Regions from separate parts of the Rhizobium sp. NLR22b genome, predicted to be linked through region 2. Evidence: predicted binding sites of a transcription regulator. Region 2 holds the regulator's gene; the other holds the start of a gene.
What was found. The regulator PhoB, encoded in region 2, activates phosphate uptake and scavenging genes when phosphate is short. The targets are predictions, from matches to a motif close to TGTCATNNANCTGTCAT.

Region 1 (3,980 bases), on a different contig from region 2:
ACCTTTGCCAATATCCGCATCCGCAACCATATGCTCGGCCCGAACGGCAAGGAAGGCGGCTACACCATCCACTACCCGTCGAAGGAAGAGACTTCGATCTACGACGCCGCCATGCAGTACAAGGCCGAAGGCGTTCCGCTCGTCATCTTCGCCGGTGTCGAATACGGCAACGGCTCCTCGCGCGACTGGGCTGCCAAGGGCACCAACCTGCTCGGCGTCAAGGCTGTCATCGCCCAGAGCTTCGAGCGCATCCATCGCTCGAACCTGGTCGGCATGGGCGTCATCCCCTTCGTCTTCGAAGAGGGCACGACCTGGCAGAGCCTCGGCCTCAAGGGTGATGAGCTCGTCACCATCGAGGGGCTGGACAAGATCAAGCCGCGCGAGAGGAAGATCGCCAAGATTACCTATGGCGACGGCACTGTGAAGGAAGTTCCGCTGCTGTCGCGTGTCGATACGCTCGACGAGGTGATCTACCTCAACAATGGCGGCATTCTGCAGACGGTCCTGCGTGATCTCGCTGCCTGATTTTCAGGGCATGATGCCGAAAAGTGTGAGCGGTTTTCGGACGACATCATGCTCTTCTTCTTTGATGTAGATCCGGATTCAGATTTTAGGCCGGTCGGCCTAAAATCACCCGGGTCTAGGAGAGTGGATTGATAATGGCCGCCGGAGAGCGTTTCCGGCGGCTTTTTCTTTGCTGCAAGAGTCTTTGCCGGGGGCTCACGATGATTTGTTTCAGCTGCGTTCCGGCCGAGCTAGGGTCTCACCCGTTCGTGATTTTTCGTTTGGACCCGGAAGGATTATTCGTACGTTCATATCTCAGAGCCTTCAGTTCCAAACGCCGCCGGCGCTGAAAAAGAGGTGCAGGTGAATGTCCCCCCGTTTCTTGATTCCGCTGATCGTCGGCATCGCTTTTTCAGGCTCGCTGCAGGCCGAAGACGGCAAGCCCAAAGGCGTCGTCGAGCTTTTCACGTCGCAGGGCTGCTCCTCCTGTCCTCCCGCTGATGCCGCCTTTCGCAAGCTGGTGAACCAGGGCGATGTCATCGCGCTCGCCTATCACATCGACTACTGGAATTATCTCGGCTGGGCCGACACGCTGAGCTCGAAGGAAAATACCGAGCGGCAGTACGGCTATGCCAGGACGATGGGTCGCAGCAACGTCTATACGCCGCAGGCGATCGTCAATGGCCGTGGCCATTTGGCCGGCGCCGATCTCACCGGCATCAACAGCAAGATCGACACCTACAGCAGCGAAGGCAACGGGCTGACCATCCCCGTCAGCGCGGCAATGCGCGGCGACGAGCTGGAGATCAAAATCGGCGCAGGGCAGGGAAAGGCCAATGTCGTGATGGTCTATTTCGACAAGGAAAAGACGATCGACGTCGAAAAAGGCGAAAACAGCGGCAAGAAGATCTCCTATCTGCACAGCGTCACCAATGTCGAAACCGTAGGCATGTGGGACGGCAAGGCGACCAGTCTGACGCTGCCGGCGAGCGTCCTGCAGCGGCCGCAGCTCGAGGGCTGCGCGATTCTGCTGCAGTCGGCAACGGCCGACGGCGATCCGGCAGCGATTCTCGGGGCGACCGTGGTAATGGCGGGAAAAAATATCTGATATTTCAACCGATTACGGGTGAAATGCCGGGCGGCCCGGCCGAGCGTATTCGGGGCTGGGGTTAAGGTCGATACGCTCCGCCGGGCCCTTTGGCGCGCTGGCGCCAAACCGGGATGCATAAATCCCCTGCAAATGAGGCGCTGTTTTGACTGAAATGCGGCGCTGGGGAGAAAGCACTGCTTCGTCCCCAGCGAAAGGTGTCTGGACGTGCGGCGCTGCCGTAGGCCGAATGTGAGGGGCCGCGCTCTTGCAATTTGCGGCGGCTCGGGCAAACTGTCACTCTCCTGTCACAAGCGGAGGCCTTGGAGACCTGATGACAGATCAGCCGGATTTGCGACACGGCGAAAGCCGCTCCGTCGACAATAGTTCCTCGGTCGTCGTCGATCTCAGGGAGTACAAGCAAAGCAAGGACCCGCTTCCGGTGACCTTCCACCGGCGCGAGCTGGACGCGATCCTCTGGATCTACGGCCGCATGGTCGGCGAGGGGGAATGGCGCGATTATGCCATCGACCATCTGAAGGACAGAGCAGTCTTTTCCGTCTTCAAGCGCTCCGGCGAGATGCCGCTCTTCCGGATCGAAAAGAACCCGAAGCTTGCCGCCAAGCAGGGCGCCTATTCTGTCATCAACGTCAACGGCATGATCCTGAAGCGCGGGCACGAGCTGAATCAGGTCCTCAAGGTGTTCGACAAGGCCTTGAAGCTTGTCGATAAATAATTCTCATCAGCCCGCAAACAGCGTACCGGGATAAATGGAGGGATCCGGATCGGTCCTCATGCCCTCGCCGAGGCTGCGCTGCATGAGCATCGTGTCCAGCCAGCGGCCGTGCTTGTAGCCGGTACCCTTCATCAGTCCGACCTCCACAAAACCTGCCTTCAGATGAAGCGCGATCGAGGCCGGGCTCGCGCCGCCGATGACGGCTACCATCTGACGAAAGCCAAGCCCGGTGCAGCGGTCGATCAGCTCGGCGATCAGTGCCTTGCCGATGCCGCGGCCGCGGGCTTCGGGTGCCAGGTAGATCGAATCCTCCACCATCCAGCGATAGGCAGGGCGGGTGCGGAAGGCTGACGCATAAGCGTAGCCCAGGAGTTTCCCGTCAGCATCGGTTGCGGCGATATAGGGATATTGCTGGCTGACGATCACGGAAAACCGCTGGGCCATTTCGGCCTCGGAGGGCGGCGCAATCTCGTAGCTTGCAACGCCATTGAGGACCGAGTCGCGATAGATCTCCGTAATGGCGGTGATGTCGGTTTGGGAGGCGTCGCGCAGGAGGAAGGACATCGGGCGGCAGGTCCGTCGGAAGGAGCAGGCTCCTCTAAAACCACCCCTGAGAAACCGGTGCAACAAAAAAGGCGGCCGAAGCCGCCTTTTCGATCTATCAATGCGCCTGTTATCTGCGGTTACCCATGAACTGCAGCAGGAACATGAACAGGTTGAGGAAGTCGAGGTATAGCGTCAGTGCGCCCATGATCGCCTTGCGACCGGCAACAGCGACGTCATCCGCTTCATAGTAGAGTTCCTTGATCCGCTGCGTGTCGTAGGCGGTGAGACCTGCGAAGATCAGCACGCCGATCACCGAGATCGCGAACTGCAGCGCGGATGAAGCCAGGAAGATGTTGACGAGCGAGGCGATGATCAGGCCGAAGAGACCCATGATCAGGAACGAACCCATCGCCGACAGGTCACGCTTCGCCGTATAGCCGTAAAGAGACAGCGCGCCGAAGGAGGCGGCGGTGACGAAGAAGGTCTGAACGACGCTCTGGCCTGTATAGACCAGGAAGACCGACGAGAGCGACAGCCCTACCAAGGCGGCGTAGATCCAGAAGGTGGTCTGGGCGGCGGACACGCTCATCTGATGAATGCGGAAGCTCAGGAAGAAGACGACCGCAAGGGGGGCAAGGATCACGACCCAGCGCAACGGCGACTGGAACAGAAGCGCGCCAAACTGGGTGAGCTGGCCGTCCTGGACCGCGAAGTTGAATCCGAGATATGCTGCCACGCCGGTGATCGCCAGGCCCAGCGCCATCAGATTGTAGACCTTGAGCATATATGCGCGCAGGCCTTGATCAATCATCTCGCCGGTCTGGACGCGGCTTTGATAGTTACGAAGATCAGCCATAGTTTCCTCTTACAAGCTCCGAAGGAGATACGGTGTCGGGGTTTTCGACCCGGGCGCCGCTGCGGAGCTCCAGCATGCCTGCAGACAATATGAGGCTTTCGCCCTTTGCAAACAAGGGGCTTGCAAAGGCGCGGCCGGTTAAATCGCCGTAACGTGAAGTCGTGTCGACCGTGCTATCCGTCTAAAGCTCACGCAGCACCGGTGCGGCCTTCTGCCCGAGGATGCGCCAGGTGCCGATGAGGCCGATGCCG
Region 2 (3,980 bases):
TCATCCTGATGGACGAACCCTGCTCGGCCCTTGATCCGATTGCCACCGCCAAGGTCGAGGAGCTGATCCACGAGTTGCGCGAGAACTACACGATCGTCATCGTCACCCACTCCATGCAGCAGGCCGCGCGTGTTTCGCAGCGCACCGCCATGTTCCACCTCGGCAACCTCGTCGAGGAGAACGACACCGACAAGATGTTCACCAACCCCGACGATCCACGCACCCAGGATTACATCATGGGTCGCTTCGGCTGATCCCGGCGACACGAAGCTTTCCGTTATTCGAGGACAAAGCCCCATGGCATCGACACATATTTATTCCGCCTATGATGATGATCTGAAGTTCCTCTCCAGGCGGATTTCCGAAATGGGCGGCCTGGCCGAACAGATGGTCGCGGAATCCGTCCGGGCGCTGGTCAACGGCGATACGGCGCTGGCGCAAAAGGTCATTTCCGACGATGTGATCCTCGATCACACCGAACGCGAGATTGGCGACAAGGCGATCGTCACCATCGCCCGCCGTCAGCCGATGGCCTCGGACCTGCGCGAGATCATGGGTTCGATCCGCATCGCCGCCGATCTCGAACGCGTCGGCGACCTCGGCAAGAACACCGCCAAGCGCGTCATCGCCGTGCAGAGCACAGGCGTGCCGCGCAAGCTCGCCCGCGGCCTCGAGCACCTCTCTGAGCTGGCGCTCGTCCAGCTCAAGGAAGTGCTCGACGTCTATACGACACGCGCCGCCGACAAGGCGACCGCCATCCGCGAACGCGACAACGAGATCGACGCGATGTACACCTCGCTGTTCCGCGAGCTCTTGACCTACATGATGGAAGATCCGCGCAACATCACGAGCTGCACGCATCTGCTCTTTTGCGCCAAGAACATCGAGCGCATCGGCGACCATGCCACCAACATCGCCGAGACGATTTACTACATGGCGACGGGCGCCCAGCCGGAAGGCGATCGTCCGAAGGATGACAGTGCCAACACTGTCGGCGCCGCGACGGAATAATTGTTCCGAACGAGCCGCCCGGGCCAGCCGCCCGGACCAGTCACTTGCGTGCGCGCCCGTTCGGGGCGCGCAAAGAGGTCGCAGCCAATTTCTGAATTTGCGCAGGACGCCTGCTTAAATCGTCCCGGTTTAAGGCTTGTGCGCGAGGAGACGGACACGCATGATCCCGAGAGTCGCAGTTGTTGAAGACGAGGAAGCGCTGAGCGTGCTTCTTCGCTATAATCTTGAGGCGGAAGGCTTTGAGGTCGATACCATCCTGCGCGGCGACGAGGCCGAGATCAGGCTTCAGGAGCGCACGCCCGACCTTCTCATCCTCGACTGGATGCTGCCCGGCGTCTCCGGCATCGAACTCTGCCGGCGCCTGCGCATGCGGCCGGAAACCGAGCGGCTGCCGATCATCATGCTGACGGCGCGCGGCGAGGAGAGCGAGCGTGTGCGCGGACTGTCCACCGGCGCCGACGATTACGTCGTCAAGCCCTTCTCGACCCCCGAGCTCGTCGCCCGCGTCAAGGCGATGCTGCGTCGGGCCCGTCCCGAGGTGCTGTCCTCGGTGCTGAAATGCGGCGATATCGAGCTCGACCGCGAAACCCATCGTGTCCACCGCAAGAGCCGCGAAGTCCGCCTCGGCCCGACCGAATTCCGGCTGCTGGAATTCCTGATGTCGTCGCCGGGCCGGGTCTTTTCCCGTTCGCAGCTGCTGGACGGCGTCTGGGGCCACGACATCTATGTCGACGAACGCACCGTCGACGTCCATGTCGGCCGCCTGCGCAAGGCGCTGAATTTCTCCAACATGCAGGACGTCATCCGCACCGTCCGCGGCGCCGGTTATTCGATGGAGGCCTGAAGGCTGAGGGAGTGTGGGGTTGGCGTTCCCGCCAAACGCACGGCAGTACGGCTTGTGAGGCCCGCCTTGTCGTCCATCGTCGCCGCTGCGGAGCCAGCGTCGTTGCGCCGGCGAGGCTTATGCGTCTCGGCACCACCTTTCCATCGCGCCTGCAAAGCCGACTTGTCCCGGCGCCACCTCTCCTCCGTCAAGCCCTGGCATGACGGAGTGTGGGGGTTGCTAAACGCAAAGGTCACTTCCCACTCGAATAAGAAACGGCGGCCCGTTTTTTATGTCTGGCTATACCGGTCCGCTCAGCTGACCCGCGCCGCCGCCCGGCGGCGTTCGTTGATCGGCTGATAGGCAAGCTTCTGATGATAGCTGCAATAGGGCGAATTGTCCGGGGATTCGCAGCCGCAGAAATGGAAATCTTCCTTGAGCGGATCGCCGACCGGCCACTTGCAGGTGCGTTCGGTGAGCTCCGTCAGGCCGAGGCGGCGGGAAATCGGCACCACCACGTTGCCCTTCGGCACATATTCCATTTCCTCGACTGTATCGATCTCGATCTCTTCCTTCAGCAGGGTTGCGCCCTGCTGGCGGGTCACGGTGCGGGTGGCGATCCGGGAGGCGTAGTTCGGCGCGCGCGGCGCGGATGTCTGGCGCTTCGGCGTGCGCGCCGCGGTGGCCGTGCCGCCGGCCTTGGCGCGGCCGGGAAGGCTGAGCCTGTGCACCTTGCCGATAACGGCGTTTCGGCTGACCCCGCCAAGCTGCGCAGCAATCTGGCTGGCGCTCAGTCCTTCGGCCCAAAGCTTCTTGAGTTTCTCGACCCGCTCGTCTGTCCAGTTCATGCCCTGTCTCCACCTTTTGCGTTGGTGATGGCAGAATCCCTCACCGTTGTCCCGGAAGCCTCCGAAACAAGAAACGCTTGATCAATTTTGGTGACTAGTTCCGCCGCATGCAGTCTAGTAATTGAACTTTAACCTAGTGTGAGGCTGACTCCGTGACAAGAGTCGCGGGAATCCGGATGAATCGAATTTCAAGTTTTTCCCCAACTTGCTGCCTCTGCGTGTCATTTCTGCAATAATGCCTGTTGAAGGCCGAAAGTGCCCCTGTACAAGCTTGCGGCATACGCTAAGGCCGCAGTTTTGTTGACATTGCAGCGCGAAAAGGAAATAGTACCGCTCGCCGCCGAAAGGCGGCATTTTTGATTTTTCGGACCTGGTTTTGTTAGCCGGAATCCGCGCCTGACAACATTGAACGGGAGACCCGCGATGGCTGAAGCCGCGCCGCTTTACGACACCTATTCTCGTGCCCCGCTGCGGTTCGAGCGAGGCGAGGGCGTATGGCTGATCGCCGAGAGCGGCGAGCGTTATCTCGATTTCGGCGCCGGGGTCGCCGTCACCTCCGTCGGCCACGGCAACCCGCATGTGGTCGCGGCGCTGAAGGAGCAGGCCGACAAGGTCTGGCACCTCTCCAATATCTATGAAATTCCCGGCCAGGAGCGCCTGGCCAAACGCCTGACCGACGCCACCTTCGCCGACAAGGTGTTCTTCACCAATTCGGGCGCCGAGGCGCTCGAATGCGCCATCAAGACGGCGCGCCGCTATCAGTTTTCCAAGGGCCATCCCGAGAGGTTCCATATCATCACCTTCGAAGGCGCTTTCCACGGCCGCACGCTGGCGACGATCGCCGCCGGCGGCCAGGAGAAATATCTCGAAGGTTTCGGCCCCAAGGCGCCGGGTTTCGATCAGGTGCCGTTCGGCGACATCGATGCCGTGCGTGCCGCCATTACCGATGCGACGGCCGCAATCCTGATCGAGCCGGTGCAGGGCGAGGGCGGCGTGCGTCCCGCCACCAGCGAATTCATGAAGGCGCTGCGCCGGATCTGCGACGAAAATGGCCTGCTGCTGATCCTCGACGAGGTGCAGACGGGCGTCGGCCGTACCGGCAAGCTGTTTGCCCATGAATGGTCCGGCATCACGCCTGATATCATGGCCGTCGCCAAGGGCATCGGCGGCGGTTTCCCGCTCGGCGCCTGCCTTGCAACCGCCGAGGCCGCTTCCGGCATGAAGGCCGGCACGCATGGTTCGACCTATGGCGGCAATCCGCTGGCCATGGCGGTCGGCAGCGCCGTGCTCGACGTCAT

Region 1: a site for PhoB is predicted at 1,887-1,903, ahead of HJC00_RS08435 (DUF2794 domain-containing protein). Genes of this name have one in related genera too.

Annotation. Positions count from the first base shown of each region.
Region 1 is NZ_JABDWM010000004.1:73,454-77,433, reverse strand. Features, by position in the region: gene acnA (aconitate hydratase AcnA) at 1-525, shown strand, start outside; gene HJC00_RS08440 (thioredoxin family protein) at 872-1,612, shown strand; gene HJC00_RS08435 (DUF2794 domain-containing protein) at 1,926-2,327, shown strand; gene HJC00_RS08430 (GNAT family N-acetyltransferase) at 2,334-2,891, opposite strand; gene HJC00_RS08425 (Bax inhibitor-1/YccA family protein) at 3,001-3,729, opposite strand; gene HJC00_RS08420 (ABC transporter permease) at 3,911-3,980, opposite strand, start outside.
Region 2 is NZ_JABDWM010000001.1:505,087-509,066, reverse strand. Features, by position in the region: gene pstB (phosphate ABC transporter ATP-binding protein PstB) at 1-254, shown strand, start outside; gene phoU (phosphate signaling complex protein PhoU) at 298-1,011, shown strand; gene phoB (phosphate regulon transcriptional regulator PhoB) at 1,172-1,855, shown strand; gene HJC00_RS02390 (GcrA family cell cycle regulator) at 2,149-2,682, opposite strand; gene HJC00_RS02385 (aspartate aminotransferase family protein) at 3,106-3,980, shown strand, end outside.